2 regions of the Micromonospora sp. DH13 genome follow, and region 2 is predicted to be linked to the other one. Evidence: riboswitches for the same ligand, from Rfam matches in the RefSeq annotation. Region 2 holds a riboswitch; the other holds the start of a gene.
What was found. Region 2 has a riboswitch for thiamine pyrophosphate ahead of LPA42_RS24370 (thiamine phosphate synthase). Riboswitches for the same ligand answer to the same signal wherever they lie in the genome.
Positions count from the first base shown of each region.

Region 1: another riboswitch for thiamine pyrophosphate. It lies ahead of LPA42_RS20350 (ECF transporter S component); the one in region 2 lies ahead of LPA42_RS24370 (thiamine phosphate synthase).

Region 1 covers NZ_JAHWGR010000021.1:77,869-92,213, forward strand. The annotation lists gene gndA (NADP-dependent phosphogluconate dehydrogenase) at 1-633, opposite strand, end outside; gene LPA42_RS20340 (energy-coupling factor transporter transmembrane protein EcfT) at 767-1,567, opposite strand; gene LPA42_RS20345 (ABC transporter ATP-binding protein) at 1,599-3,041, opposite strand; gene LPA42_RS20350 (ECF transporter S component) at 3,144-3,734, opposite strand; TPP riboswitch at 3,804-3,909, opposite strand; gene LPA42_RS20355 (permease) at 4,232-5,173, shown strand; gene LPA42_RS20360 (TIGR03943 family protein) at 5,170-5,931, shown strand; gene LPA42_RS20365 (alpha/beta fold hydrolase) at 5,961-6,791, shown strand; gene LPA42_RS20370 (aminoglycoside N(3)-acetyltransferase) at 6,788-7,663, shown strand; gene LPA42_RS20375 (sugar isomerase domain-containing protein) at 7,660-8,409, shown strand; gene LPA42_RS20380 (DUF6328 family protein) at 8,554-9,057, shown strand; gene LPA42_RS20385 (acyl-CoA dehydrogenase family protein) at 9,335-11,254, shown strand; gene LPA42_RS20390 (hypothetical protein) at 11,267-11,437, opposite strand; gene LPA42_RS20395 (cellulose binding domain-containing protein) at 11,529-12,785, shown strand; gene LPA42_RS20400 (cellulose binding domain-containing protein) at 12,795-14,237, opposite strand.
Region 2 covers NZ_JAHWGR010000029.1:33,271-47,615, forward strand. The annotation lists gene thiC (phosphomethylpyrimidine synthase ThiC) at 1-1,036, opposite strand, end outside; gene thiD (bifunctional hydroxymethylpyrimidine kinase/phosphomethylpyrimidine kinase) at 1,057-1,842, opposite strand; gene LPA42_RS24350 (thiamine phosphate synthase) at 1,839-2,627, opposite strand; gene LPA42_RS24355 (thiazole synthase) at 2,792-3,577, opposite strand; gene thiS (sulfur carrier protein ThiS) at 3,582-3,782, opposite strand; gene thiO (glycine oxidase ThiO) at 3,938-5,023, opposite strand; gene LPA42_RS24370 (thiamine phosphate synthase) at 5,113-5,739, opposite strand; TPP riboswitch at 5,734-5,841, opposite strand; gene LPA42_RS24375 (ThuA domain-containing protein) at 6,328-12,147, shown strand; gene LPA42_RS24380 (hypothetical protein) at 12,227-12,775, shown strand; gene LPA42_RS24385 (aldo/keto reductase) at 12,893-13,837, opposite strand; gene LPA42_RS24390 (ABC-F family ATP-binding cassette domain-containing protein) at 13,924-14,345, opposite strand, start outside.

The sequences.
Region 1 (14,345 bases), on a different contig from region 2:
CAGCCCCGCCCGCAGCAGGTCGTACGCCTCGGCGATGAGCTGCATGTCGGCGTACTCGATGCCGTTGTGGACCATCTTGACGAAGTGGCCGGCGCCGTCGGGGCCGATGTGCCGGCAGCACGAGGTGCCGTCCACCTGCGCGGCGATCTTCTCGAACATCGGGCCGAGCTTCGCGTACGACTCGGCGGAGCCGCCCGGCATGATGCTCGGCCCGAGCAGCGCGCCCTCCTCGCCGCCGGACACGCCGGTGCCGGAGAAGTGCAGCCCCTTGGCGCGCAGCGCCTCCTCCCGCCGCCGCGTGTCGGCGAAGTGGGCGTTGCCGCAGTCGACGATGATGTCGCCCTCGTCGAGCAGCGGCACCAGCTCGTCGATCACCGCGTCGGTCGGTGCGCCCGCCTTGACCATGATGATCACGGCGCGGGGGCGTTCCAGCGAGCCGACGAAGTCCGCCAGGGACTCGGACGGCACGAACGTCCCCTCGTCACCGTGCTCGGCGACCAGGCTGCGGGTCCGCTCCGGCGACCGGTTGTGCACCGCCACCGTGAACCCGTTCCGGGCCAGGTTGCGGGCCAGGTTCCGGCCCATCACCGCCAGCCCCGTCACGCCGATCTGCGCCGTCGCCTGTTGCGTCATCCGTACCCGCCACCTCTCGCGTCGCCTGTAGTGCTGCGACGGTATCGCGCCGCCCGCCGGACCGGGACCGGTGGTCGACGCGGTGTCACAGTGTGGTGGCGTCCGCCCCGCAGCCGCCGCCCTGACCTGCGGGTCAGCCGATCAGCGGGCGGAACGTGCCCAGGACGACGCTGACCGCCAGCGCCGCCCCGGCCAGCGCCGCCGCACCGGCGACCAGCAGCGCGTCGGCGGGGCCGAACCGCTGCCGCCGGGCGACCGTGCGCGGCGTGGCCGCGTCGAAGCCCCGGGCGTCCATCGCCACCGCCAGCCGGGTGCCCCGCCGGATCGCGCCGACCAGCAGCGCGAACGCCGTCGAGACGAACAGCCGCAGCCGGGCCACCGGGTTGCGGCCGGCGTCCACCCCGCGCGCCCGCCGGGCCATGCTGATCATCTGCCACTCCTGGCCGAGCAGCGGCACCAGCCGGAACGCCGCCAACGCGCCGATTGCGAAGCGGGCCGGGGCCTTCGCGTTCTGCACCAGCGCGTCGGCCAGGTCGGTCGGATCGGTGGTGGCGAAGACGATCACGCCGGGCAGCGCCACCGCGAGCATGCGCAGGGCCAGCCCGAGCGCGGTCAGCAGCACCCCGCTGGTGACCGCCACCGGCCCCGCCTCGACCAGGGTCCGGCCGGTGCGCTCGGCGGCGAACAGGACCAGGGTCACCACGATGCCGGCGGCGCTGAGCAGCAGCGGGGCGGCCCGGCGGGCGAGCACCCCGTAGCGGATGCCGAACAGGGGCAGCACGGCCAGCTCGACGCCGATGGCGACGGCCGGCGCCACCGGGTCGAGGGTGGCGAGCAGGGTGAACGAGAAGACCAGCGCGGCGGCGACCTTCGCCACGGGGTTGCGCCGGGCCAGCGGGGCGCCGGGCACGGCCACCGGAGAGATGCTGATCATGCTGCCACCGCCCGTCGGTGCCCGGTGCCGGTCACGCCGCCACCGCGGCCGGGTCGCGGGTCAGGGTGAGCCGCCGGTCGGCCAGGGCCGCCACGAAGTCCGCGTCGTGGGTGACGGCGACGACGCCGTGCCCGCCGTCGCGCAGCTCGGCGAACAGGTCCACCAGCTCCAGCCAGGTGCGCCGGTCCTGGCCGAAGGTGGGCTCGTCGCAGACCAGCAGGCGGGGCGCGGTGGCCAGGGCCGTCGCCACGCTCAGCCGCCGCGCCTCCCCACCCGAGAGGGTGTACGGGTTCGCGCGCGCCAGCCGCGCCAGGCGCAGCCGGTCCAGCAGCCCGTCCACGGTGGCCCGGACGGCGGCCTCGCCGTGGCCGGTGCGGCGCGGCCCGAGGGCCAGCTCGTCGTAGACCGTGCCGGTGACGAACTGGTGCTCCGGGTCCTGGAAGACCGACCCGATCCGGCGGGCCAGGGCGGGCGCCCGCCAGCGGTGCGGCGCGGTGGCGGCGTCCCGCCCGGCCAGTTCCCGGGTCGCCTCGATCCGCCCCGCCCCGGGCCGCAGCAGGCCGCCGAGCAGCAGCGCCAGCGTCGACTTGCCCGCACCGTTCGGGCCGAGGACGGCGAGCGCCTCGCCGGCGCGTACCGCCAGGTCGGTCGGGGCGAGGCGGGGCGGCAGGCCGGCCCCGTCGGCGGTGAGCAGCGCCGCGCCGCAGGCGGCGGTGGCCCGCCGGGGCGGCACCGTCCGGCCGGGCACCCAGACCCCCTCGGCGGCGAGCGCGTCGCCGTGTGCGGCGAAGACGGCCTCCGGCGGCCCGTCGGCGCGGACGCCGCCGCCCGGCTCCAGCACCACCACCCGGTCGACCAGCGGCAGCGCCTCGGCGACCCGGTGCTCGACCAGGACCAGCGCGGTGTCGGCGGTGACGGCGTCGGCCACGGCCCGGCGGACCAGCGCCGCCCCGGCCGGGTCGAGGTTGGCGGTCGGCTCGTCGAGCAGCAGCAGCCCCGGCCGCGGGGCGAGCGCCCCGGCCAGCGCGAGCCGCTGCTGCTCGCCGCCGGAGAGGGCGGCGGTCGGGCGGTCCCGGTCGTACGGGAAGCCGACCCGGCGCAGCGCCTCGTCCACCCGGGGCCAGATCTCACCGGCGGGCACGCCCCGGTTCTCCAGCCCGAACGCGACGTCGTCGCCGCAGCGGGCCATCACGAGCTGGCTCTCCGGGTCCTGGAAGACGATGCCGACCCGGTCCCGGTCGGCGCGGGGGTCGACGCCGTCGACCTCGACGGTGCCCTCCTGCTCGCCCGAGTCGTCGGACAGCAGCCCGGCCAGCGCGGCCAGCAGCGTGCTCTTGCCGGCCCCGGAGGGCCCCAGCAGCAGCACCCGCTCGCCGGCCTCGACGCTCAGGTCCACCCCGCGCACCGCCCAGGCCCGCCGCCCGGCGTGCCGCCACCCGAACCCCCGCAACACCACCCGCGCCCGTACCGCCATGCCTCCCCGCCCCCTCCGCCCGCCGTCGGTGATCAAGAGGTTCGCGTCAGGAGAGCGCGCTCGGCTGACGCAAACCTCTTGATCGACATGTGGAACCGCGCGCTAGATCGGGGTGCGGGCGCGGGCGGCGGGGAAGCGGTCCAGGGCGCCCGTGGTGAGCAGGGCGCGCAGGAGGGCCCACGCGCCCGCGCCCGCGATGATCGTGGCGCTCACCACGGTGAGCAGGGCGTACGGGAGGCGGTAGCCGGTCAGGTCGTACTCGGCGTTCCACACGAGGAAGTCGAACAGGGCGGCGCCGACGCCGGTGAGCGCCCCGGCGAGCAGCGCGGTCGGCAGCCGGAAGGAGCGGTAGCGGAACGCGGCGAACGCCAGCTCCGCGCCGAGGCCCTGGACCATGCCCTGCGGGATCACCGTGCCGGCCCACTGGCTGCCCAGCAGGGCGGACAGGACGGCGGCGACGGTCTCGCAGTACAGGGCCGCGCCCGGCTTGCGGATCACCAGGCCGCCGAGCACGGCCGGCATCAGCCAGACCCCGTAGAGCAGGGTCTGCGCGGGCGGGAAGAACGCGAACGCCCCCTCGGTGGCGCTCCAGACCAGGCCCCAGGCCCAGAAGATGACGCCGAAGGCGACGGCGATCACCGAGGCGACCACGATGTCGATCGTGCGCCAGCGGTTGCTGTCGGTGTGGTTCATGGTGGCTCCCAGTCCTTGACGAACCAGGAGAAGACGCACGCCGCGCCCGGTGCACCGGACGTCGACGCGGCTGGAGGTCGACCGAACTCCCTGCGCTGGCATTACCCAGATCAGGTTCGAGGGTCTGCGGGCGGTGCCCGCACTCTCAGCGCTGTGCGCTCCCCTGTCGGATGTGAAGTTGTCTCCCCGACGCTAACACCCGGGAAGATCACCGGGCAAAGTGATCTTTCCGCAGCTCACGAGGGAGGATCCCGGAACCCGGTCACCGCCGTTTCGGCGTCGTCCATCGACCCGGCCCGCTGGGCGCGATAGTGTCGCGCCGCCGAACCTCACCCGCCTCCAGGGAGCAGACCGTGGCGTCGACGACCGACAGCTCCGCGCCGCCCGCCGGCCCCGACGGGCGGGCCCCGGCGACGGGGCCGGGCGGCGGGGACGGGCCGGACGTACCCCAGGGGGAGGCGGCGTCGGGCGGGCCGCGACGGTCGCTCGGCGGCCGGATCGGCTCGGTCGAGGTGCTGGCCGCGCTGCTGGTCCTCCTGATCGTGTTCCGCGCGCCGCTGGCCGACGCGCTGTCCGCGCCCCGGCTGCAGACCTGGACGACGGTCTTCGTCTCGGTGCTGGTGCAGGCCGTGCCGTTCCTCGTCTTCGGGGTGCTGCTCTCGGCGGTGATCGCGGTCTTCGTGCCGCGCTCGTTCTGGGCCCGGGCGCTGCCCCGGCACCCGGCCCTCGCGGTGCCGGTGGCCAGCGCCGCCGGCGTGGTGCTGCCCGGCTGCGAGTGCGGTTCGGTGCCGATCGCCGGGTCGCTGATCCGGCGCGGCGTCACCCCGGCGGCGGCCCTGGCGTTCCTGCTCGCCGCCCCGGCGGTCAACCCGGTCGTGCTCGCCGCGACCGCCGTCGCCTTCCCCGGCGCACCGGAGATGGTGCTCGGCCGGGCGGTGGCCAGCCTGGTCGTCGCCATGGTCATGGGGTGGCTCTGGCTGCGGCTCGGCCGCGCCGACTGGATCCGGCTGCCGCGCCGGCCCGAGCTGGACGGGGCGTCGCGCGGCGCGGCCTTCTGGGCGGCCGTGCGGCACGACGTCGTGCACGCCGGGGGCTTCCTGGTCGTCGGCGCGATGGCCGCCGCCAGCATCAACGTGCTGGTGCCGGAGCGCTGGCTGCAGACCCTGGCCGACAAGCCGGTGCTGTCGGTGCTCGCCCTGGCCGTGCTCGCCGTGCTGCTGTCCATCTGCTCGGAGGCCGACGCCTTCGTCGCGGCGTCGCTGTCGCAGTTCTCCCTCACCTCCCGTCTCGTCTTCCTGGTGGTCGGTCCGATGGTCGATCTCAAGCTGATCTCGATGCAGGCCGGCGTCTTCGGCCGCCGGTTCGCGGTCCGGTTCGCCCCGGCGACGTTCGTGGTCGCCGTCGGGGTGGCCAGCCTCGCCGGGGCGGTGCTGCTGTGAACCGGCAGGCGCAGGCCGTCGTCCTGCTGCTGCTCGGCGGCGCGGTGGTCCGGGCCAGCGTCACCGACCTCTACCTGCGCTACGTCAAGGAGGGGCTGCGGCCGTTCCTGATCGCCGCCGGGCTCGTGCTGATCGCCGCCGCCGTCATGACCCTGTGGTACGACCTGCGCCCCACGCCGCGCGGCGACGCCCACGGGGCCGACGACGGGCCCGGGACGGGCGGGCACGCGGAGGACGACGACGGGCACGGGCACGGCCACCACGGGCCGCGCGTCGGCTGGCTGCTCCTGCTGCCCGTGCTCGGGCTGCTGCTGGTCGCCCCGCCGGCCCTCGGCTCGTACGCGGTGGGCCAGGCCGGCACCGCGCTCGCCGGCCAGCAGCAGTCGGACTACCCGCCGCTGCCGCCGGGCGACCCGGCCCCGGTCACCGTCCTCGACTACGCCTCCCGGGCCCTGTTCGAGCGGGGCGCGTCGATCGGCGAGCGGCGGGTCCGGCTCACCGGGTTCATCGCGCCCGGCCCCGACGGGCAGCCGATCCTGGCCCGAATGGTGCTCTCCTGCTGCGCCGCCGACGGCCGCCCCGTCAAGCTGGGCATGACCGGCGACGTGCCCCTGGGCCTGCCGCCCGACACCTGGGTCGAGGTCACCGGCCGCTACAGCGACCGGGTCGGGCGGGACCCGGTCAACGACGCCGAGATCCCCTACCTCGCCGTGGAGTCCTGGCGGGAGGTGCCCGCCCCGAGAAACCAGTACGAGTGACCGGCCCCGGCCTGGGTAGGCTGCCGATCATGCGGGTCGACGCGCGAGGGTTGACGTTCGAGGTGCACGCCGGCGGGCCGGCCGACGGCGAGCCGGTGCTGCTGCTGCACGGTTTCCCCCAGCACAGCGGCGAGTGGGACGAGGTCACGCCGGCGCTGCACGCCGCTGGGCTGCGCACGTACGCGCTCGACCAGCGCGGCTACTCGCCCGGCGCCCGGCCGGCGGAGGCCGAGGCGTACCGCATTCCCGAGGTGGTCGCCGACGCGGCGGCGGTGCTCGACGCGCTGGGCGTCGACGCGGCCCACGTGGTGGGGCACGACTGGGGCGCGATCGTCGCCTGGGGACTGGCCGCCGCCCACCCCGACCGGGTGCGCACCCTCACCGCCGTGTCGGTCCCGCACCCCGCCGCGATGGCCCACGCGCTGGCCACCGACACCGAGCAGAAGGCCCGCTCGTCGTACATGGCGCTGTTCCGCAAGCCCGGCAAGGCCGAGAAGGTGCTGCTGGCGTTCCGGGCCGTCGCCCTGCGCCGGCTGCTCGGCGGCATCGGCGACGCCGCCCGGGTCGCCCGGTACGCCGACCCGATGCGCGCCCCGGGCGCGCTGACCGCCGCCCTGAACTGGTACCGCGCGATGTCCGGAAAGGACCTCGCGGCGGTCGGGCCGGTGTCGGTGCCGACCACGTACGTGTGGAGCGACCGGGACACGGCGGTCGGCCGGGTCGCCGCCCGGGCCTGCGCCGCCCACGTGACCGGCGACTACCGCCCCGTCACGCTGGCCGGGGTGTCGCACTGGATCCCCGACGCCGCACCCGGCCCGCTGGCCGAGGCGATCCTGGCCCGCACGGCCACGGCCCGATGACGCCGGCACCGGCCGCCCGGCCGCACACCCGCGCCTCGCTCGCCGCGCAGCTCACCGACCTGGGGGTACGCCCGGGCACGGTGGTGCTCGTGCACGCCGGGCTGAAGGCGCTCGGGTTCGTCTGCGGCGGCGCGCAGGCGGTGGCGCTCGCGCTGCGCGACGTGCTCGGCGAGCGGGGCACGGTCGTGGTGCCCACCCACACGCCGGAGAACAGCGACCCGGCCGAATGGACCAACCCGCCGGTGCCGGCGCAGTGGTGGCCGGTGATCCGGGCCGAGACGCCCGGCTTCGACCCGGCGGTCACCCCGAGCCGGTTCATGGGGGCGCTGGCCGAGACCGTCCGGGGCTGGCCGGGTGCCCGGCGCAGCGACCACCCGCAGGTCTCCTTCGCCGCCCTCGGGCCCGCCGCCGAGCGGATCGTGGCCGGGCACCGGCTGGCCGGCATGCTCGGCGAGGACTCGCCGCTGGGCCGGCTCTACGACGCCGACGCCGACGTGCTGCTGCTCGGCGTCGGCCACGACTCGAACACGTCGCTGCACCTGGCCGAATACCGGCAGCCCGCCCCACCGAGGCGACGGGAGGGCGCGGCGGTGCGCACCCCGGACGGCGGCCGGCGCTGGGCGGGGTGGGACGACATCGTGCTCGACGAGAGCGACTTCCCCCGGCTCGGGGCGGCGCTGGAGGCGACCGGCGCGGTGCGGGTCGGCCCGGTCGGCGACGGGACGGGGCGGCTGATGCGCCAGCGGGCCGCGGTCGACTTCGCGGTGGACTGGCTGGCCCGCCACCGGGCAACGGTGGCCGGCGGCCGGACAAGGACCGACGGGACCGGCGAGACGCCGGACGGCAGCCGGGGGACGGAGGACGACGCATGACGGTCAGCGCCGAGGACTACCTGGCGGTGGTGACGGAGACGATCGGCCGGGTGTCGGCCAGCCAGCGGGAGGCGGTGGGCCGGGCGGCCGACCTGATCGCCGACGCGCTGCGCGCCGACGGGGTGGTCCACGCGTTCGGCACGGGCCACTCCGAGGCCCTCGCCATGGAGATCGCCGGCCGGGCCGGCGGCCTGGTGCCGACCAACCGGATCGCGCTGCGCGACGTGGTGCTGCGCGGCGGGGCCCCGGTCGACGTCCTGGGCCCGCTGCTGGAGCGGGATCCGGCGGTGGCCCACCGCCTCTACGAGCTGGCCCCGGTCCACCCGTCCGACGTGTTCGTGGTGGCCTCCAACTCCGGGGTCAACGGGGCGATCGTGGAGTTCGCGGCGCTGGTGACCGGGCGGGGGCACCGACTGGTCGCCATCACGTCGGCGCAGCACTCGGCGCGGATGGCGTCCCGGCACCCGTCGGGGCGCAAGCTGGCCGACTTCGCCGACGTGGTGCTGGACAACGGCGCACCGTACGGCGACGCGACCCTGCCGCTGCCCGGCGGCGGCGCGGTCGGCGCGGTCTCCTCGATCACGGCGGCCCTGCTCGCGCAGCAGGTCACCGTCGAGGTGGTGGCCCGGCTGCTCGCGGCGGGGGAGCCGCCCCCGGTCTACCTGTCGGCCAACATCGCCGGCGGCGACGCGCACAACGACGCCCTGGAGGCCCGGTACGCGGGCCGGATCCGCCGGGGGGCGTGACCGCTTCCGATCGGGCCCGGCCGCGCCCCGCCGTCCCGCGCGGGCGCGGGCGTGAATGGGTTTCGTCGTCGATCCGATCGGGCAATGGCGATGCTGCCGGCGGGCCGCACCCGCCGGCAGTACCGTCGCCCCCGGAGGTAACGCGTGTCCAAGGAAACCGAGCGGCAGCGCTGGCAGCGCAACTTCGCCGACCTGCTCCAGGAGCTGCGGGTCGCGCAGACCGGTGTGCAGATCCTCTTCGCGTTCCTGCTGACGCTGCCGTTCAGCAACGGTTTCACCAGGACCAGCGACTTCCAGAAGGACGTCTACATCGTCGCGCTGCTGTCGGCCGCCGCCGCCACCGCGATGATCATCTCCCCGGTGGCCTTCCACCGGGCGCTGTTCCGGCAGGGCCGCAAGCCGGAGCTGGTCCGCTTCGCCCACCGGATGGCCAGCGGCGGGCTCGGCTTCATGCTCGTCTCGATGGTCAGCGCGGTCCTGCTGATCACCGACTTCGTGCTGGACCGGGGCATCGCGTTCGTGCTCACCGCGGTCACCGCCGTGTGGTTCCTGACCTTCTGGGTCTTCCTGCCGTTCGCCCGCCGCAACTGGGGCGAGGACGACATCGACGACGACGATGACGACCCGCAGACGCTGACGGGCGACTGACCGCGCCCGCTGCGACCAGCGGCGACGCTGTCGGAAATCCGAAGTGCACGCGACGCTACCCCTGGGTAACAACCGGGGGTAGCGTCGCTTGTGAGTCGAGCACGTCGACGCATCCGGACCGAGGTTCGAGGAGGCAGCCGTGACCACGACGCAGAACAGCCGACCCGCGCCCGACCCGGCGGAGGGAGCCACGCCGGGCGCCGGCCCGCAGCCGGCGCAGGCGAGCGCGGCGGCGGACGACGCCGGCCCGACGCCGGCCCAGGGAAGCACCGGGCCGCTGCCGGCGGAGGCCGGGCAGGTGTCCGAGAAGGAGGCCCGGCAGGTCGCCGAGGCGGCCCGCGAGTCGGCCTGGGACCGGCCCAGCTTCGGCAAGGAACTGTTCCTCGGGCGGTTCCGGCTCGACCTGATCCACCCGTGGCCGCGCGCCGATCCGGCCGAGGACGCCCGCGCCGAGGAGTTCCTGGGACGGCTGCGCGCGTACCTGGCCGCCGAGGTCGACGGCGCGGCGATCGAGCGGGACGCCCGCATCCCCGACGAGGTGTTCCGGGGCCTGGCCCGGCTCGGCGCGTTCGGCATGAAGATCGACCGGAAGTACGGCGGGCTCGGGCTGAGCAACCTGCACTACTGCCGGGCGCTGATGCTGGCCGGCTCGGTCAGCCCGGCGATCGGCGCGCTGCTGTCGGCGCACCAGTCGATCGGCGTGCCGCAGCCGCTCAAGATGTTCGGCACCGCCGAGCAGAAGCAGCGCTTCCTGCCCCGGCTCGCCGCCGGCGAGGTGTCGGCGTTCCTGCTCACCGAGCCCGACGTCGGCTCCGACCCGGCGCGGCTGGCGACCACCGCCGAGCCGACCGCCGACGGCACCGGCTACCGGCTCAACGGGGTGAAGCTCTGGGCCACCAACGGCACCGTGGCCACGCTGCTGGTGGTGATGGCCCGGGTGCCGGCGACGCAGGGGCGGCGCGGCGGGATCACCGCGTTCGTCGTCGACGGCGACGCCGAGGGCATCACCGTGGAGCGGCGCAACGAGTTCACCGGTCTGCGCGGCCTGGAGAACAGCCTCACCCGGTTCCACGACGTGTTCGTGCCGGCCGAGAACGTCATCGGCGGCGAGGGCAAGGGCCTCAAGATCGCCCTGACCACCCTCAACACGGGGCGGCTCTCGCTGCCGGCGATGTGCGTCGGCGCGGGCAAGTGGTCGCTGAACGTGGCCCGGGAGTGGGCCGCCGACCGCGTCCAGTGGGGCCGGCCGGTGGGCGAGCACGAGGCGGTGGCCCAGAAGCTCGCCTTCGTCGCCGCCACCACGTACGGCATGGAGACGATGCTCGACCTGTGCTGCCTGCTCGCCGACGACGACCGCAACGACATCCGGATCGAGGCGGCGCTGGTCAAGCTGTACGCCAGCGAGATGGCCTGGAAGATCGGCGACGAGCTGATCCAGATCCGGGGCGGGCGCGGCTACGAGACCGCCGACTCCCTGGCCGCCCGGGGCGAGCGCCCGGCGGCGGTCGAGCAGATGCTGCGGGACCTGCGGATCAACCGCATCTTCGAGGGCTCCACCGAGATCATGCACCTGCTGATCGCCCGCGAGGCCGTCGACGCCCACCTGTCCGTGGCCGGCGACATCATCGACCCGGACGCCGGGCTCGGCCGCAAGGCGAAGGCCGGCGCGCGGGCGGGCGCGTTCTACGCGCGGTGGCTGCCGACCCTCGCCGTCGGCCGGGGGCAGACCCCGACGGCGTACGCGGAGTTCGGCCCGCTCGCCGGGCACCTGCGCCAGGTAGAGCGGTACAGCCGCAAGCTGGCCCGGTCGACGTTCTACGCGATGTCCCGCTGGCAGGGGAAGATGGAGCGCAAGCAGGCGTTCCTCGGCCGGGTGGTGGACATCGGCGCGGAGCTGTTCGCGATGAGCGCGGTCTGCGTCCGGGCGTACGCGGAGAAGGACACCCGCCCGGAGAACGTCGAGCTGGCCGACCTGTTCTGCCGCCAGGCGCGGCTGCGGGTCGACGCCCTGTTCACGGGCCTGTGGGCCAACACCGACTCGGTCGACGTGGCGGCGGCGCGGCGGATCCTCGCCGGTCGGTACGCCGCCCTGGAGGACGGGGTGATCACGCCGCCGGCCGACCTGCCCTGGGTGGCCCGCTGGACGCCGGGCCCGTCCACCGCCGACGACGTCCGCCGCCGCATCCCGCCGGAGTGAAAGGCGGGCCGGTCAGCGGGAAGCGATCGCCCAGGCCAGCACGGCCGCCAGGATGAGCCCGTTGAGCAGCGCCAGCACCAGGTACGCCTGCGGCGGGATCTTGCGGCCCCGCTTGACGAAGCTCACCAGCACGGCGGCGTACGCCAGCAGCAGCACGGCGACGACGATCAGGAAGTAGAGCACCGCCCCACCCTAGACGAGCGGCTCGGCGGCCGGCCGGCGGTCGGCCGCCGAGCTGGGCCGGGCGGCGGGCACGGCCGGGTAGCATGCGCGTATGAATCGAATCTCATCAATCAATAAGTGGGGCGCGGCGTATCGGCGTGCCGTCGGGGTGGTCGCGATCGCGCTGGCTGTCCTGGCGGGCGGGGTGGCCGTCGCGGCCGGGGCCGCCACCGCAGCGGCCACCGGCTGCCGGGTCGACTACAAGGTCACCAGCGAGTGGCAGGGCGGCTTCGGCGCGGACGTCACGATCACGAACCTCGGCGACCCGGTCTCCGGCTGGACGCTCACCTGGTCCTTCGCCACCGGGCAGCGGGTCACCCAGGCGTGGAACGCCACCGTCACCCAGAGCGGGTCGGCGGTCAGCGCGAGGGACGCCGGCTACAACGGCTCCATCGGCACCAACGCCAGCGTCAGCTTCGGCTTCAACGGCGCGTGGACCACCGCCAACCCGGTGCCGACGGCGTTCTCGCTCAACGGGCTGCCGTGCACCGGCGCGCCGACCGCCACGCCGTGCGCGCCGCCGTCCACCCCGTCGTCGCCGTCGGCCACCCCGTCCCGTACGCCGACCCCGACGCCCTCCACGCAGGCCCCCGTCACCGTCTGGCTGGCCGGCGACTCCACGGTCGCCAACCCGTCCTCCAGCGGTGCCTGCCCGGTCGGCTGGGGCAACCAGTTCGGCCAGTACCTCAACGCCAACGCGACCGTGGTGAACAGCGCGGTCGGCGGGCGCAGCATCCAGACCTGGCTGTACGACCCGAACGTCACCACCACGAAGAACTCGGCCGGCGAGTGCGTGGTCAGCCCGGAGACGTACTCGACCCGCTGGCAGGCCATGCTGAACTCCGGCACCGGGATGAAGGCCGGCGACTACCTGTTCATCCAGTTCGGCATCAACGACGGCGACCCCAACTGCAACCGGCACGTCGGCTCCGCGCGGTACAAGCAGCTGCTCGGCGTGATGGCCAACGCGGCCAAGCAGCGCGGCGCGCGCCCGGTCTTCCTCACCCCGGCCGCCGCGATCACCTGCTCGGGCAGCACCGCCGTCGGCAACCGGGGCTTCCTCACCGAGACGTTCGACGCGGGCGCGGCCAACGACGTACCGGTCATCGACCTGCACCGGCTGAGCTACACGCTCTACAACCGGCTCGGGCTGTGCCCGAACAACGGCGACTACGGCTCGGGTGCGGTGGGCGCGTTCTTCTGCAACGACCACACGCACTTCGAGGCGGCGGGTGCCCGGCAGATCGCCGGCGTGGTCGCCACCGCGCTGCGCGACCAGCAGATCGGCCTGGCGGCCTACCTGCGCTGACGCGAGCGGTCAGGAGAGCGCGCAGGCGGCGCCGTTGAGGGTGAACGCGGTCGGCCGGGTGTTCGCGCCGGGGGCGTCGGCCAGGAAGCCGAAGCTCACCGTCGCGCCGGCCGCGATCGTGCCGTTCCAGCTGGCGTTGGTCGCCCGCACGGTGCCGCCGCTCTGCGCGTAGCTCGCGTTCCACGCCTGGCTGATCCGCTGGCCGTCGGCGAACGTCCACTGCACCGTCCAGCCGTCGACCGGCGCGGTCCCGGTGTTGCGGACGGTGACCTCGCCCTGGAAGCCGCCCTGCCACTGGCCGGTGACCGCGTACCCGACGGAGCAGCCGGTCGTGCCCGCCGGCGGCGTGGTGGCCGGCGGGGTCGTGGCCGGCGGGGTGGTGGCGGGCGGGGTGGTCGTGCCGGGCGTCGGGGTGGTGCCCAGCTTCGCGGCGACGATCGGGGCGAGCCGCGCCGCGATCGCCCGGTGACCGGCGTCGTTCGGGTGCACCGAGTCGCTCAGCCCGTCGGCCGGCAGCCACCCGGTGGTGTCCACGTAGAACACGTTGCGGTCGCCGCCGCCGGTCACCGTCGCGACGGCGGCGGCGGTCTCCGCGGCGTACCGGCCGCTGAAGGTACGCAGCGCGAAGATCGCCGCGCGCGGGTACTTCCCCCGCACGGTACGGATGAACGTGGCGTACTGGCTCTGGAAGTCCGCGCCGCTCACCCCGTGGCCGCGGTCGTTGGTGCCCAGGTTGATCACGACGGCGTCGGCCTGGTAGCGGTTGAAGTCCCAGTTCGGGCTGGTGGCGGCGTACCCGGTCTTGAGGAACTGCGCGGCCACGCTGACGCAGCCGTCGGCGGTGGCCACCAGGCAACCCCCGCCGTAGCCGAGCTGGGTGTGCTCGGTGCCGAGCTGCTCGCCGGTCAGCCAGCCGTACGCGGTCAGCGCCACCCGCGACGACGTGGTGCCCAGCGTGATGGAGTCGCCGACGAACTCGATCAGCCGGGGCCGCACCGGGGTCGGCAGGGTGGTCGCGCCCGCGTCGAGGGTCAGCCCCTGGAACACCGCGTCCCCGGTGTACGAGCCGCCGACCACCCGGTACGACACCAGCAGCGTGTGGTTGCCGGCGCGCAGCGGGGCGGGGGTCAGGTTGACGGTCCCGCTGACGTTGGTCAGGTACGTGAAGTCGGCCCCGTCGATGCTGTAGTAGAGGTCGATGGTGCGGCGTTGCCGCAGCTTGACCGTGGTGCCGGTGAACCCGGTCTTCAGGTAGGCCCCGGCCCAGTTCGGCACGTACGCGGTGCTGTTGCTCTTGTCCCAGCGGCCGACGAACGCGATGTTCGGGTCCGTGGGCGAGCCGTCACCGGTCGCCGCCCGTGCCGGCGGCAGCCCGAGGAGCGTGGCGGCGAGCATCGCCACCACGCCGACGGCGCCGGCCGCGACGATCGACCGCCTGCGAGACACGGACATGGGTCGCTCCCTCCCGGCACCCCGGAACCGGCGTAGGGCAGGCACCCCAAGGCGCACGTATCGACGCCTATCTAATCCTCTTCCTCTGGTGCGCACAACCACGGCGGG
Region 2 (14,345 bases):
TCGGCACGTGGCCGGGGCCCTCGATCATCACCTGCACGTCGTACTCCCAGGCGATCCTCGTCAGCTCGCCGAGGGTGCGCAGCTCGGCGAACTGGGCCTCGTCGTTGGCGTCGGCGATGGAGCCGGGGCGCAGCCCGTCGCCGAGGGAGAACGTCACGTCGTAGCGGGCGAGGATCGCGCACAGCTCGCGGAAGTTGGTGTAGAGGAAGTTCTCCTCGTGGTGCGCCAGGCACCAGGCCGCCATGATCGACCCGCCCCGGGAGACGATCCCGGTCACCCGGTCCACGGCCAGCGGCACGTACGGCAGCAGCACCCCGGCGTGCACCGTCATGTAGTCGACGCCCTGCTCGGCCTGCTCGATCACCGTCTCGCGGAACACCTCCCAGCTCAGCTTCACCGGGTCGCCGCCGACCTTCTCCAGGGCCTGGTAGATCGGCACCGTCCCGATCGGCACCGGCGAGTTGCGCACGATCGCCTCGCGGGTCTCGTGGATCCGCTTGCCCGTGGACAGGTCCATCACGGTGTCCGCGCCCCACCGGGTGGCCCAGGTCAGCTTCTCCACCTCCTCGGCCACCGAGGAGGTGACCGCCGAGGTGCCGATGTTGGCGTTGACCTTCACCAGGAACGCCTTGCCGATGATCGCCGGCTCGCACTCCGGGTGGTTGACGTTGAGCGGCAGGACCGCCCGGCCGGCGGCGATCTCGTCGCGGACGAACTCCGGGGCCATCCCCTCCCGGATCGCCACGAACTCCATCTCCGGGGTGACGACCCCGGCCCGCGCGTACGCGAGCTGCGTCGGGCGCTTCCCGTCCGCCCCCGCGAGCGGGGTGCCCGCCCCCCGCACCGGCGCGACGTCGCCGCGCCCGGCGATCCACGGCCCGCGCAGCGGCGGCAGCCCCACCTCGGGGTCGGAGCCGGGGCCGGAGGTGTCGTAGAGCCGGACCGGCGGGTTGTCGCCGGTCAGGTCGACCTCGGCGAACGGCACCCGGACGTCCGGCCGGGCCCCCTCGACGTAGACCTTGCGTCGTGCCTGCATGACTGCCTCCCAGGTGGTGGTCAGGACCAGCCGAAGTGGTCCAGCGGGCCGCGTCCCGCGCCCAGTTCCCAGTCCCGTGCGCCGGTCAGCGCGCGGGTGACGTACTCCTTGGCGGCCGCGACCGCCGCCGGCACCGGGTCCCCGGCCGCCAGCCGCACGGCGATCGCCGCCGAGAACGAGCAGCCGGTGCCGTGGCTGTGCCGGGTGCGCACCCGCCGGGCGCGCAGCAGCGTGGTCGCCCCGCCGCCGACCAGCACGTCCACCGACTCGCCGGCCGCGTCCACATCGCCGCCGGTGACCACCACGTGCGCCGGGCCGCCGGCGGCGAGGGCCTCGGCGGCGGCCACCATCTCCTCGACCGTGGTCACCGGGCGTCCGGTGAGGGCGGCGGCCTCCGCGCAGTTCGGCGTCGCCACCTCGGCGTACGGCAGCAGCCGCTCGACCGCCTCGGCCACGCCGAGCCGGTGCCCGCTGGTGGCGACGAGCACCGGGTCGACGACGAGGTGCGGCAGGCGTCCCGCCCGCGCGGCGTCGGCGACCGCGTCGGCGACGGCCGGGTTGCCGAGCATCCCGGTCTTCACCGCCCGCACCCGGAAGTCGCCGAGCACGCTGTCGAGCTGCTCGGTGACCGTGCGCGGCGGCAGCGGCAGGACGGCGTCCACGCCCCGGGTGTTCTGTGCGGTGACGGCCGTGAGGACGCTGGTGCCGTACGCGCCGAGCGCCGCGAAGACCTTGAGGTCGGCCTGGATGCCGGCGCCCCCGCCGGAGTCTGAGCCGGCGATGGTGAGCACGGTCGTCGGGGTCACCTGGTCGCCTCGCTCGCTCGGCGGTCGGTGGTCGCGTCGGTGGTCGGGGTCGCGGTCGGGACTGTGGCGGTGGTTGCGATGGAGGGCTCCGCGCACGATTGGCCGGCTCGCGCCTCGGCCCAGGCGGTCGTCAGCGTGGCGGCTGCCTCGGCCGGCTCCGGGGCGCGCATGATCGCGCCCTGCACCGCCACCCCCGCCGCGCCTGCCGCCAGGCAGGCGCGCACCTGCTCCGGGGTCTCGATGCCACCGAGGGCGAGGACCGGCACGGGGCTGAACCGGATCAGCTCGCCGAGCCGCCGCGGCCCGAGGGGTGGGCCGTAGCCGGGCTTCGACCTGCTCGGATACACCGGGGAGAGGGTCGCGTAGTCCTCGGTGGTCAGTCGCGCCAGCTCGGCCGCGTCGTGGCAGGAGCGGCCGACGAGCCACGGGCGGGGACGACCGGCGGGGCCGGGGCGATCAGCGGGGCCGGGGTAGCCGGGGCGACCGGCGGGGCCGGGGCGGTCGGCACGGTCGGCGCGATGGACCGGTTCGGCGAGGGCGTGGTCGGGGCGCGGCGGCGGGTACGGGCCGGCGGCCGGGAGGTGCACGGCGTCGCCGCCGAGCGGGTCGGGGCCCGCCACGAGCAGGGTGCCGCCGGCCTCGGTGAGGATCGGCCGCAGGTCGGCGGCGAGCGCGGCCCGCTCGGCGCGGGGCAGGTCCTTCTCCCGCAGCACCACCCAGCGCACTCCCCCGGCCACGGCACCCGCCACCACCCGCACGAGCGCCCCCGGCGCGCTCCCTCCCATGACGTCCCCTCCCCGATCGGCGAGCAGGACGACGCCGCAGGGCGTCGGTGGCAAGATCTTGGAAGATTCCGGCCCCTGGAGGGGCCATTTCCTTCCAAGATCCGCAAGGGGCGGGGTGGGGGGTGAGGCGGGAGGCGGGGCAGAGGGCGGGGTGGGGGGTGGGGTCACAGGGCGGGCCTTCCCTCGTCGGGGGTGGAGGCCAGCGCGTGGAAGCGGCGCGGGATGCGGCCCGCCCCGGCCGCCAGGCGGCCCGCCTCGACCGCGTACCGCATGGCGCTCGCCATGGCGACCGGGTCGGCGGCGCGGGTGACGGCGCTGGCCAGCAGCACGGCGTCGCAGCCCAGCTCCATGGCCAGCGCCGCGTCGGACGCCGTGCCGATCCCCGCGTCGAGGATCACCGGCACGTCGACGCTCTGCCGGATCAGGCGGATGTGGTGCGGGTTGTTCACGCCCAGGCCGGAGCCGATCGGCGCGCCCGCCGGCATCACCGCCGCGCAGCCGACGTCGGCGAGCCGCCGCGCCAGGATCGGGTCGTCCGACGTGTACGGCAGCACGGTGAACCCGTCCGCGACCAGGGTCTCGGCGGCGCGCAGCAGCTCCACCCCGTCGGGCAGCAGCGTGCGCTCGTCGCCGATCACCTCCAGCTTCACCCAGTCCGTGCCGAACGCCTCGCGGGCCAGGTGGGCCACCTTCACCGCCTCGCCGGCCGTGTAGCAGCCGGCCGTGTTCGGCAGCAGCCGCACCCCGCACCGGTCCAGCAGGTCGAGCAGCCCGCCGCCCATGCCGGGGGCGGTGTCGACGCGGCGCAGCGCGAGCGTCACCAGCTCGGTGCCGGACGCCCGGATCGCCTGCTCCAGCGCGTGCAGGCTGGCCGCGCCGCCGGTGCCGAGGATGAGCCGGGACCCGAACGTCACGCCGCCCAGCTCGAACGAGGAGCCCTCGTGGGACATGTCGTCACCCGCCCTGGGCGGCGCTGAGCACCTCGACGTGGTCGCCGTCGCGCAGCGGGGTCGCCGGCCAGCCGCCGCGCGGCACGACCTCGCCGTTGACCGCGACGGCGAGGCCGCGCCGCTGGTCGGTGACCAGGCCGACCGCGTCGGCCACGGTCGCGCCGGCGGGCAGCGTACGCCCGGTGCCGTTCACCGTCAGTTCCATGTGGGTGTTCCTCCTCGGATGCGTCCTCGGCCCGCCACCGGGACGGGATGCGCCGGCCCGGGCCGGACGCGATCGGCCGGGTCGGCGGCGGCGCGGTCGGACCGGTGACGCGGATCGGTGACGCGGATCGATCGGGTCGGTCGGGGCGGCGACGGTCAGCCGGGCAGTCGCTGGCCGGCGAACCGTTCGGGGGTGCAGGGGGCGAGCAGCGGGTCCGCCGTCGTGGGGGCCGTCGGCCCGGTGACGATCAGGTCGGTGACGAGGTCCGCGGTGACCGGGGTGAGCACGATGCCGTGCCGGTGGTGGCCGGTGGCGACGAGCACGCCGGGCCGGCCGGGCAGCGGCCCGATGATCGGGGCGTTGTCGGGGGTGCCGGGGCGCAGCCCGGCGGTCGCCTCGACCAGCTCGTACTCGGCCAGCTCGGGGACGAGATCCACGGCGGCGCGGAGCAGCCGCAGCACCGCCCCGGCGGTGACGTCGGTGTCGGCGCGTTCCTCGACGGTCGCGCCGACCACCACCTCCCCGTCCTCGCGGGGCACCAGGTAGACGGGTTCGCCGTCGGCGTACCCCCGGACGACGTGCCGGAAGCCCGGCGGGCCGCCATCGGGCGCGCGCAGCCGCAGGATCTGGCCCTTGACGGGCCGGACCGGCAGCCCGGTGAGGGCGGCGGCCCCGCAGCCGGCGGCAACGACGGTGACCCTGGCGTCCAGGTCGGACAGCGCCCGCACCGCGCCCGTGACGAGGGTCGCGCCGGCCCGCTCAGCGGCGGTGCGCAGCGCCGTGACCAGCCGCCGGGGGTCGACCTGGTGGTCGCCGGGGGCGACCGCGCCGCCGCGCACCCGGGTGGCGAGCGCCGGTTCGCGGTCGCGCAGCTCCGACGGGCGCAGTGGGCTGATGGGCAGCCCGAGGTCCCGCTGGTACGACCAGAGCCGCTGTGCCTCGGCCAGGTCGTCGCCGGTGAGCCCGACGACGAGGGTGCCCTCGGTGCGGTATCCGAGGTCGACGCCGCTGGCGGCGGTCAGCTCGGCGGCGAACGCGGGCCAGCGGGCGGCCGAGGCGACCAGCAGCCCGGTCAGCTCCCGCTCGCCGAAGTAGGCCTCGGCGACCGGCGACAGCATCCCGGCGGCGACGTGGGACGCGCCCGACCCGGGGGCCGGGTCGTGCACGGTGACGCGCAGCCCGCGCGCCGCGCACCGCCACGCGACCGCCAGCCCGACGGCCCCGCCCCCCACCACCGCCACGTCGGCAAGGAAGGGCCCCCTGTTAACGCTTTCTGCATAGGAAGGGTCCCTTCCTAACCCGTCGGCGCGGGCTGGCACCTCGGCGCGGGCTAGCACGTCAACGCCCCGAGCAGCTCGGCGGTGGCCCGCGCGGGATCGGCGGCGGCGGAGAGCGCCCCGACCACCGCCACCCCGTACGCCCCGGCGGCGCGCAGCGCCGGCACCGCCGCGGCGGTCACCCCGCCGATGGCGATCACCGGCACCGCCACGGCCCCGGTCACGGCGCGTACCCCCTCGGGGCCGATCGGGTCCGGCAGGCCCGCCTTGGTGTCGGTGGCGTGGCAGGGGCCGACGCCGAGGTAGCTGGCACCGCCGGCCACCGCCTCGGCGGCCGGCCCCGGTGCGCGGGCGGTCGCGCCGAGCACGGCGGTGGGGCCGAGGACCCGGCGGGCCGCCGCGACCGGCAGGTCGTCCGCGCCGACGTGGCCGCCGGCCGCGCCGACCGCGAGCGCCACGTGCAGCCGGTCGTTGACCAGGCACATCGCCTCGTACGGGGCGCACAGGGCGACCGCCCGCCGGGCCAGGTCGTACGCCTCGCGGTCGGTGGCGTCGTCGGTGACGCGGACCTGGACGACCAGCTCGGCGCGGGCCACCGGCAGGGCGGCGCGCAGCACGGCGAGCGGGTCCCGCCCCGGCCGGGTGTCGGTGATCAGATGCAGTCGCCCAAGGGACGGCACGGCAACTCTCCTCCCTGCGCCGGCATTACCCGGATCAGGTTCGACGGTCGGGGGCTCCAGCCCCCCTCTCAGCCCGGTACACCGGGCTCCCGTGGGTTACGTCCGTGTCACCGTACGACGAATCGGCTGATCCGCCAAGGGATCCGACCGGTGGTCCAGACCACGGTCAGCCGGCCGGCGAGCCGCTTCTCCCCATTCCTCCGCATGCGCCGGATAGGTCGATCGCCGATACCGAATCGTTACACGCCGACGCCTTGCCGGAAACGAGTCCAGCGGCGCTAATTTGTTCAACCGATCGACATATTTCGGCGCGTGGCCTCGGCGTGGCCCGCACCGACCTACCGGTACGCGGCTCCTGGCGTGGTCGCGCACCCGATCCGACCGGTGAGCGGCCCTGGCGTGGCCGCGCACCGACCAGCGGTACGCGACCCCCTCGCGTACCGGTCCGACAGGTGCGGGCCCGGCCCGCACCGACGTTACAGGTGCCTGGGCCCTGGTCTGACCCAGGCACCGCACCGACCGGGGACGGTCTGCGGCGAAGTCCTCCCCGAGCCCACCACTGTCCAGCTCGGACAAAAGGAGCATGGAGTGTCTCCATCCCGCCGCCGCCGCATACCTCGCGGCATCCTGAGTTCCTCACTTCTCAGCCTGTCCCTCGTCGCCACCGGCCTGGTCGCCGGCACCCCCGCGCAGGCCGCACCGGCCGCCGCGCAGGCGGCGCCCCTGGCGGCCCCCGTAGCGGCCGCCGCCACCGACCCGTTCTCGGTGCTCGTCTTCTCCAAGACCGCCGCCTTCCGGCACGACGCGATCCCGGCCGGCATCGCCGCGATCCAGAAGCTCGGCGTCGACAACGGCTTCACCGTCGACACGACCGAGGACGGCGCCGCGTTCAACGACGCCAACCTCGCGAAGTACCAGGCCGTGATCTGGCTGTCGACCACCGGTGACGTCCTCAACGCCGACCAGCAGGCCGCGTTCGAGCGCTACATCAAGGCCGGCGGCGGCTACGCCGGCGTCCACGCGGCCTCGGACACCGAGTACGACTGGCCCTGGTACGGCAAGCTGGTCGGGGCGTACTTCAACAACCACCCCGCCAACCAGCAGGCCACCGTCAAGGTCGAGGACCACGCCCACCCGTCCACGGCCACGCTGCCGGACAAGTGGTCCCGGTTCGACGAGTGGTACAACTTCCGGACCAACCCGCGCGCCAACGTGCACGTCCTGGCGAGCCTGGACGAGAAGTCCTACACGCCGGGCAGCGGCGCGATGGGCGCCGACCACCCCACCGCCTGGTGCCAGGACTACGACGGCGGCCGGGCCTGGTACACCGGTGGCGGCCACACCCAGCAGTCGTACGTCGAGCCCGAGTTCCTCACCCACCTGCTCGGCGGCATCCGCACCGCCGCGGGCGTGGAGAAGGCCGACTGCGGCGCCTCGAAGACCTCGAACTTCGACAAGGTGACGCTGGACAGCAACACCAACAACCCGATGGAGCTGGACATCGCTCCGGACGGTCGGGTGTTCTACGCCGAGCGTGACGGCCGGGTGCAGATCATCAAGCCGGACACCAGCAACACGGTCACCGCGACCAAGCTGGACGTCTTCACCGGCAACGAGGACGGCCTGCTCGGCCTCCGCCTCGACCCGGACTTCGCCACCAACAAGTGGATCTACCTCTACTACGCGCCGGCCGGTGGCGGCCCCCGCAACTACCTGTCCCGGTTCACCGTCAACGGTGACGCCATCGACAAGGCCACCGAGAAGGTCGTCCTCCAGGTCGACACGCAGCGCAACACCTGCTGCCACGCGGGCGGCAGCATGACCTTCGACTCGAAGGGCAACCTGTACCTGGCCACCGGCGACAACACCAACCCGTTCGAGTCGAACGCGTTCACGCCGATCGACGAGCGGGCCGGCCGGCAGGACTACGACGCGCAGCGCAGCGCCGGCAACACCAACGACCTGCGCGGCAAGGTGATCCGGATCCACCCGGAGGACGACGGCACGTACACGATCCCCACGGGGAACCTGTTCGCGCCGGGCACCGCGAAGACCCGTCCCGAGATCTTCGGCATGGGCTTCCGTAACCCGTTCCGGATCGGCGTCGACCAGAAGACCGACACCCTCTACGTCGCCGACTACGGACCGGACGCCAACTCGGCCAACCCGGACCGCGGCCCCGAGGGCCTGGTGGAGTGGAACATCGTCGCCACCGCCGGCAACTACGGCTGGCCGTACTGCACCGGCAACAACAAGGCGTACAACGACTACACCTTCCCGAACGGGCCGAGCGGGGCGAAGTTCAACTGCGCCGCGCCGGTGAACGACTCGCCGAACAACACCGGCCTGACCAACCTGCCGCCGGCCATCCCGGCGACCGTGGACTACGGCTACGCGGGTGACCCGCGCTTCCCCGAGATCGGCGGCGGCGGCGCCCCGATGGGCGGCCCGGTCTACCGGTACGACGCCGACAGCACGTCGGACCGCAAGTGGCCGGCGTACTACGACGGCAAGGCGCTCCTCGGTGAGTGGAACCAGTCGAAGATGTACACGATGCAGGTCAGCCAGGACGGCAAGTCGCTGATCGACATCAACCAGCTGCTCACCGGCATGACCATGGTCCGCCCGATGGACTTCGAGTTCGGGCCGGACGGCGCGCTCTACCTGATCGAGTGGGGCAGCGGCTTCGGCGGCAACAACGACAACTCCGGGGTCTACCGGATCGACTACACCGCCGGTTCCCGGGCCCCGATCGCCCAGGCCAGCGCCGACCCCACCTCCGGGCCCGCGCCGCTGACCGTGAACTTCTCCAGCGCCGGTTCCCGCGACCCCGACGGCGGCACGCTGACCTACGCCTGGAAGTTCGGCGACGGGCAGACCTCCACCGAGGCGAACCCGACGCACACCTACGCCACCGCCGGCGACTACACCGCCCAGCTCACCGTCACCAACCCGTCGGGTCGTACCGCCGTGGCGAACGTGCCGGTGACGGTCGGCAACACCGCCCCGACGGTGACCATCGAGTTCCCGCCGAACGGCGGGTTCTTCGAGTGGGGCGACCAGGTCAAGTACACGATCAAGGTGACCGACCCGGAGGACGGCACCATCGACTGTGACCGGGTCCAGCTCCAGGTGCTGCTCGGCCACGACGAGCACGCCCACCCGCTGGAGCAGCACACCGGCTGCACCGGCACCGTGCAGACCTCGCTGGCCTCCGGCCACGGCGCGGAGGCGAACGTCTTCGGCGTCTTCGAGGCGACGTACACCGACAAGGGCGGCGCCGGCGGCGCCGGCGAGCTGACCGGCCGGGCGATCGAGCAGCTCCAGCCCAAGCGCAAGCAGGCCGAGTACTTCACCGCCACCGGCCGGGCCCCCGGCAGCACCGGCGGCGGCGACCCGGGCGTGCAGAAGGAGACCACCACCGACACCGCCGGCGGCAACCAGAACATCGGCTTCATCGAGGACGGTGACTGGTGGTCGCTCGCCCCGGCGAGCCTGACCGGGATCGACTCGATCCGCTTCCGGGCGGCCTCGTCGGTCCAGGGCGGGCGGATCGAGGTCCGCTCGGGCACGGTCGACGGCCCGCTGGTCGCGTCCGCGGACGTGCCCGGCACCGGCGGCTGGCAGCAGTTCGTCGACGTGACCGCGCCGGTCACCGGTCCGGCTGAGGGCACGCTGTACTTCCTCGCCAAGGACCCGGCCGGCGGCACCGGTTCGCTGTTCAACGTCAACTGGATGGACTTCATCGGCCGCGGCGTCACCGAGAACGCGCCGCCGCAGGTCAGCGCCACGGCGACGCCGACCACCGGCATCGCGCCGGTCACCGTCGCCTTCGACGGCACGGCCACCGACGCCGAGGGCGACACCCCGCTGACGTACGCCTGGGACTTCGGCGACGGCAAGACGGCGTCGACCCTCGACGCCACCCACACGTACACCGTGCCGGGCACCTTCACCGCCACCCTGACGGTGACCGACGCCCGGGGCGCGAAGGCGTACGTGACCGTCCCGGTGAAGGTGGAGGCGGCCAACACGTCCTGCTTCGGGGCGCGTTCGGACGACTTCGTCGGCACCAGCCTGGACAAGGACCGCTGGACCGTGGTCCGGGAGAACCAGCTCTACTCGGTCTCCGGCGGGTCGCTGCGGCTGCCCACCGCCTCCGGTGACCTGTACGGCACGACCAACGGCGCCACCAACCTGGTCCTCCAGCCCGCGCCCAGCGGGTCCTGGCAGGCCACCACGAAGGTCACGCTGCCCGTCACCGCCAACTACCAGCAGGCCGGCCTGCTGATCTACGGCGACGACGACAACTACGCCAAGCTGGACCTGCTCTACTCCGGCTCCCGCCGGGTGGAGTTCATCCGGGAGACGGCCGGGTCGCCCCGCAACGAGGGGGCGGACGCCACCGCCGCGCCGGCCGGTGACACCATCTGGCTGCGGATGACCAGCGACGGCACCAACCTGACGGCGGAGATGTCCGGCGACGGGACCACGTTCACCCCGGTCGGCCGGTCCGCCGCGCTCGCCGGGATCAGCAACCCCCGGATCGGCCTGTTCGCCCTCAACGGCGGCACCACCGCCCCGGTGGTGGACGCACAGTTCGACTTCTTCCAGGTCACGCCCGACGAGCCGGCCGGCCCGGTCGACCCGTCGGACGAGTTCGGCGGCACCGCGCTCGACAAGTGCCGCTGGAACGCGATCCTGCGGGAGGACGCGGCCACCTACCGGGTGACCGGTGGCACGCTGCAGATCGACGTGCCGAAGGGTGACATCTACGGCACCGGCAACACCGGCCCGACGAACTTCATCCTCCAGACCGCGCCCTCGGGCGACTGGACCCTGGAGACGAAGGTCGACGGCAGCCTGCTGGCCGAGCAGTACCAGCAGGCGGGTCTGATCGTCCACGCCGACGACGACAACTACGTCAAGTTCGACTTCATCGTGGACAACCAGGCCGGTCAGACGGTCTCCCGGCGGCTCGAGTTCCGCAGCGAGGTCGGCGGTACCGTGCAGAACCCGCAGCCGCAGGTCTCCAACCTGACCTCGGGCGTGTGGTACCTGCGGGTGGCGCGCACCGGGAACGACTTCACCGGGTCGTACTCGGCTGACGGGCAGGAGTGGACGACGCTCGGCACGGTGAGCAACACCGCCGTCGGGGCCACCCCGAAGATCGGTCTGTTCACCCTCGGGGCCAACGCGGCCACGTCGAAGACCGCGTCGTTCGACTACTTCCGGCTCTCCACCAAGGTGGCCGACACGGCCGCGCCGGTGACCACCGCCACGGTCTCCGGCACCCCGACCGAGGGCTGGCACACCGCGCCGGTCACGGTCACCCTCGCGGCGGCCGACGAGGCCGGCGGCAGCGGGGTGGCCGCCACCGAGTACCAGCTCGACGGTGCCACCACGTGGACCGCGTACACCGAGCCGGTGCAGGTCACCGGTGACGGCGCGCACGAGGTGCGGTTCCGGTCGACCGACAAGGCCGGCAACGTGGAGGAGGCCAAGAAGGTCGCCGTGAAGATCGACGCCACGGCGCCGGTCAGCTCGGCGGCGTTCGCCCCGGCGAACGACGACGGCTGGCACGCCGGCACGGTTCCGGTGGTGCTCACCTCCACCGACGCCGGTTCCGGGGTCAAGAAGCTGGAGTGGTCGCTCGACGGCGGGGCCTGGACGGCGTACACCGCGCCGGTCGAGGTGACCGGGAACGGCTCGCACGAGCTGCTCTACCGGGCCACCGACACCGCCGGCAACGCCGAGTCGCTGAAGTCGGCCGTCGTGAAGATCGACGGTGACAAGCCGACGCTGCTGGTCTCCGGCATCGCCGACGGCCAGCTCTACGGCGACAGCCAGGACGTGCGGATCTCGTGGCAGGCGGTCGACCCGACCTCCGGCGTCAAGACGATGTCCGGCAAGTTGGACGGCAAGACGTACGCCAGCGGCACCCTGCAGCCCATGTACGAGCTGCCGCTCGGCCTGCACGAGCTGGTCGTGACCGCGACCGACAAGGCGGGTAACTCCACCTCCTCGACGGTCCGGTTCTACGTCACCACCTCGTTCCGGGACATGCAGAACCTGCTGGACCGGTTCAAGGCGACCGGACGACTCTCCAACGTGGCGCACCGCAAGCTGTCCAACAAGCTGGACGCGGTGCGGGCCTCCGAGGCGGAGGGCAACGACAAGCGGGCGGTGCAGCAGTTGACCGCCTTCAAGGCGTTGGCCACCGATGCCGCCCTGGTGACCGACACGGACGTCCGGGACGTGCTGGTCCGGGACGCCGACGCCATGATCGTCCGGCTCGGTGGCGCGGCCACCAAGGCCGGCGTCAAGGCGAACGACAACAAGTCGGTCGACGGGGCGGGCCGGCTCGGCGCCGACCCCACCCGGATCGCCGAGGGCGGTTCGCTGTAACGGAAGACGGGGCCGCTCCCGCCGTGCACCACGACGGCGGGGGCGGCCCCACCCGAACCGAGCGAGTGGAGCACGTGTGATGCGTACCCTCAGGATCCTCGCCGCCGCGCTCGTCGCGGCGTGCCTGGTGGCGCTGCCGGCGGGCCCGGCGGCGGCGCACGGCGGAAAGCTCAAGCTGTCGGTGGGCGGCGACGGGGCCGGCGGGGTCACCGTGCTGGCCGTCTACTCCGACGGCCACCGACTGGATCAGCCGGTGCGGTTGACCCTCACCGCCAAGGGCGAGGGCGACCGGACGGCCGGTCCGGTGCAGCTCGAAATGTCCGGGGAGGGGCAGGGCTTCTACTCCAGCGGCCCGCTGCTCTCCCCCGGTCGCTGGCGGGTGACGGTCACCGCGCCGGCCCCGTACAAGACGTCGGCGACCGCGACGGTGCAGGCCCGCCCCGCCCAGACGGCGCCCGCGCCACGGCCCGTCGCCGTGCAGGCCGGGCCCGACGAGCGGGACCGGTCGGGGGGCGGCTGGTGGACGTACGCGGCCGGCGGGCTCGTCGCCGTCGCGCTGCTGGGGGCGGTGCCGCTGCTGCTCGTGCGGCGGCGTCGGCCGGCCGGGCCCGGGGGGCCGGCTGCCTGACCGGGCCGGAAGCCGGACGAGGGACGCCGGGGGCGAGTCGCCCCGGCGTCCCTCTTTCGTTTCGGCCCTGCCGGTCGGCCCGGTCCCTCGTCGACCGGCCCCGTCCCGTCGACCGGCTCAGAGGATGGCGTCGAGCGCGGCCAGGTCGTCGTCGTCGGGCTGCCACGCGCCGGCACCGGCGTTGGCGCGCACCTGCTCCGGGGTGGTGGCCCCGGCGATGACCGAGGTCACCGCGGGCCGGGCGGCCAGCCCGCCGATGGCCACCTGCAGCATGGTGAGCCCCCGCTCGGCGGCGTACGCCCCGATCGCCTCGATGGTGTCCCAGCGGGCCGCGGCGAGGCGCTCGGCGTACCGGCCGCCGCCGGAGAGCCGGCTGCCGGCCGGGGCGGCCTCCCCGCGCTGGTACTTGCCGGTGAGCAGGCCGTTCGCCAGCGGGAAGAACGGCAGCATGCCGAGGCCGAAGCGCTCGCAGGCGGGGATGACCTCGGCCTCGACGCCCCGCTCCAGCAGCGAGTAGTGGTTCTGCGCGCTGACGAACCGGGTGTGCCCGTTGGACGAGGCGACCCAGTCGGCGTCGGCGATCTGCCAGCCGGCGAAGTTGGAGTTGCCCAGGTAGCGCACCTTGCCGGCGCGCACCAGGTCGTCGAGGGCGGCGAGCGTCTCGTCGATCGGGGTGCCCGGGTCAAGCTCGTGCATCTGGTACAGGTCGATGTGGTCGGTGCCGAGCCGCCGCAGCGACGCCTCGACCGCGCGGGCGATGTAGCGCCGGGAGCCCCGGGCGCCGAAGTCCGCCCCGTTGGCCCCGTGCATGTCCATGCCGAACTTGGTGGCCAGCACCACCTCGTCGCGGCGGCCCTTGAGCGCCTGACCGAGCAGCTCCTCGGAGGCGCCCTGCGGCTCGCCGTAGATGTCGGCGGTGTCGAACAGGGTGATGCCGGCGTCGAGCGCCGCGTCGACCACCGCCCGGGTGCCGTCGAGGTCGAGTTTGCGGCCGAAGTTGTTGCAGCCGATGCCGACCACGGACACCACGAGCCCGGAGTCGCCCAGCCGGCGGTACGTCATCTCAGTCACGCGCCAACCCTATGCCAGGTGCAAGGAAGGGCCCCTTCTACACCGTTATGCGTTAACAGGGGGCCCTTCCTTACCCCTCACACGTCCCAGACCGGGTCGGGGGTCTCAGTCACCTCGCCGTCCTTGCCGAACAGCACGAAGCGGTCGAAGGAGCGGGTGAACCAGCGGTCGTGGGTCACCGCGATCACCGTGCCCGCGAACGCCGCCAGGCCGGCCTCCAGCGCCTCCGCGCTGGCCAGGTCCAGGTTGTCGGTCGGCTCGTCGAGCAGCAGCAGCGTCGCCCCGGACAGCTCCAGCAGCAACACCAGGAACCGGGCCTGCTGGCCGCCGGAGAGGGTGCCGAAGCGCTGGTCGCCCTGCCCGGCCAGCTCGTACCGGCTCAGCGCGGCCATCGCCGCGTGCCGGTCCATCCCGGCCCGGTGGTCGTCGCCGCGCCACAGCACCTCGACCAGGGTCTTCTGCATCAGCTCGGGCCGGTCGTGGGTCTGCGAGAAGTGGC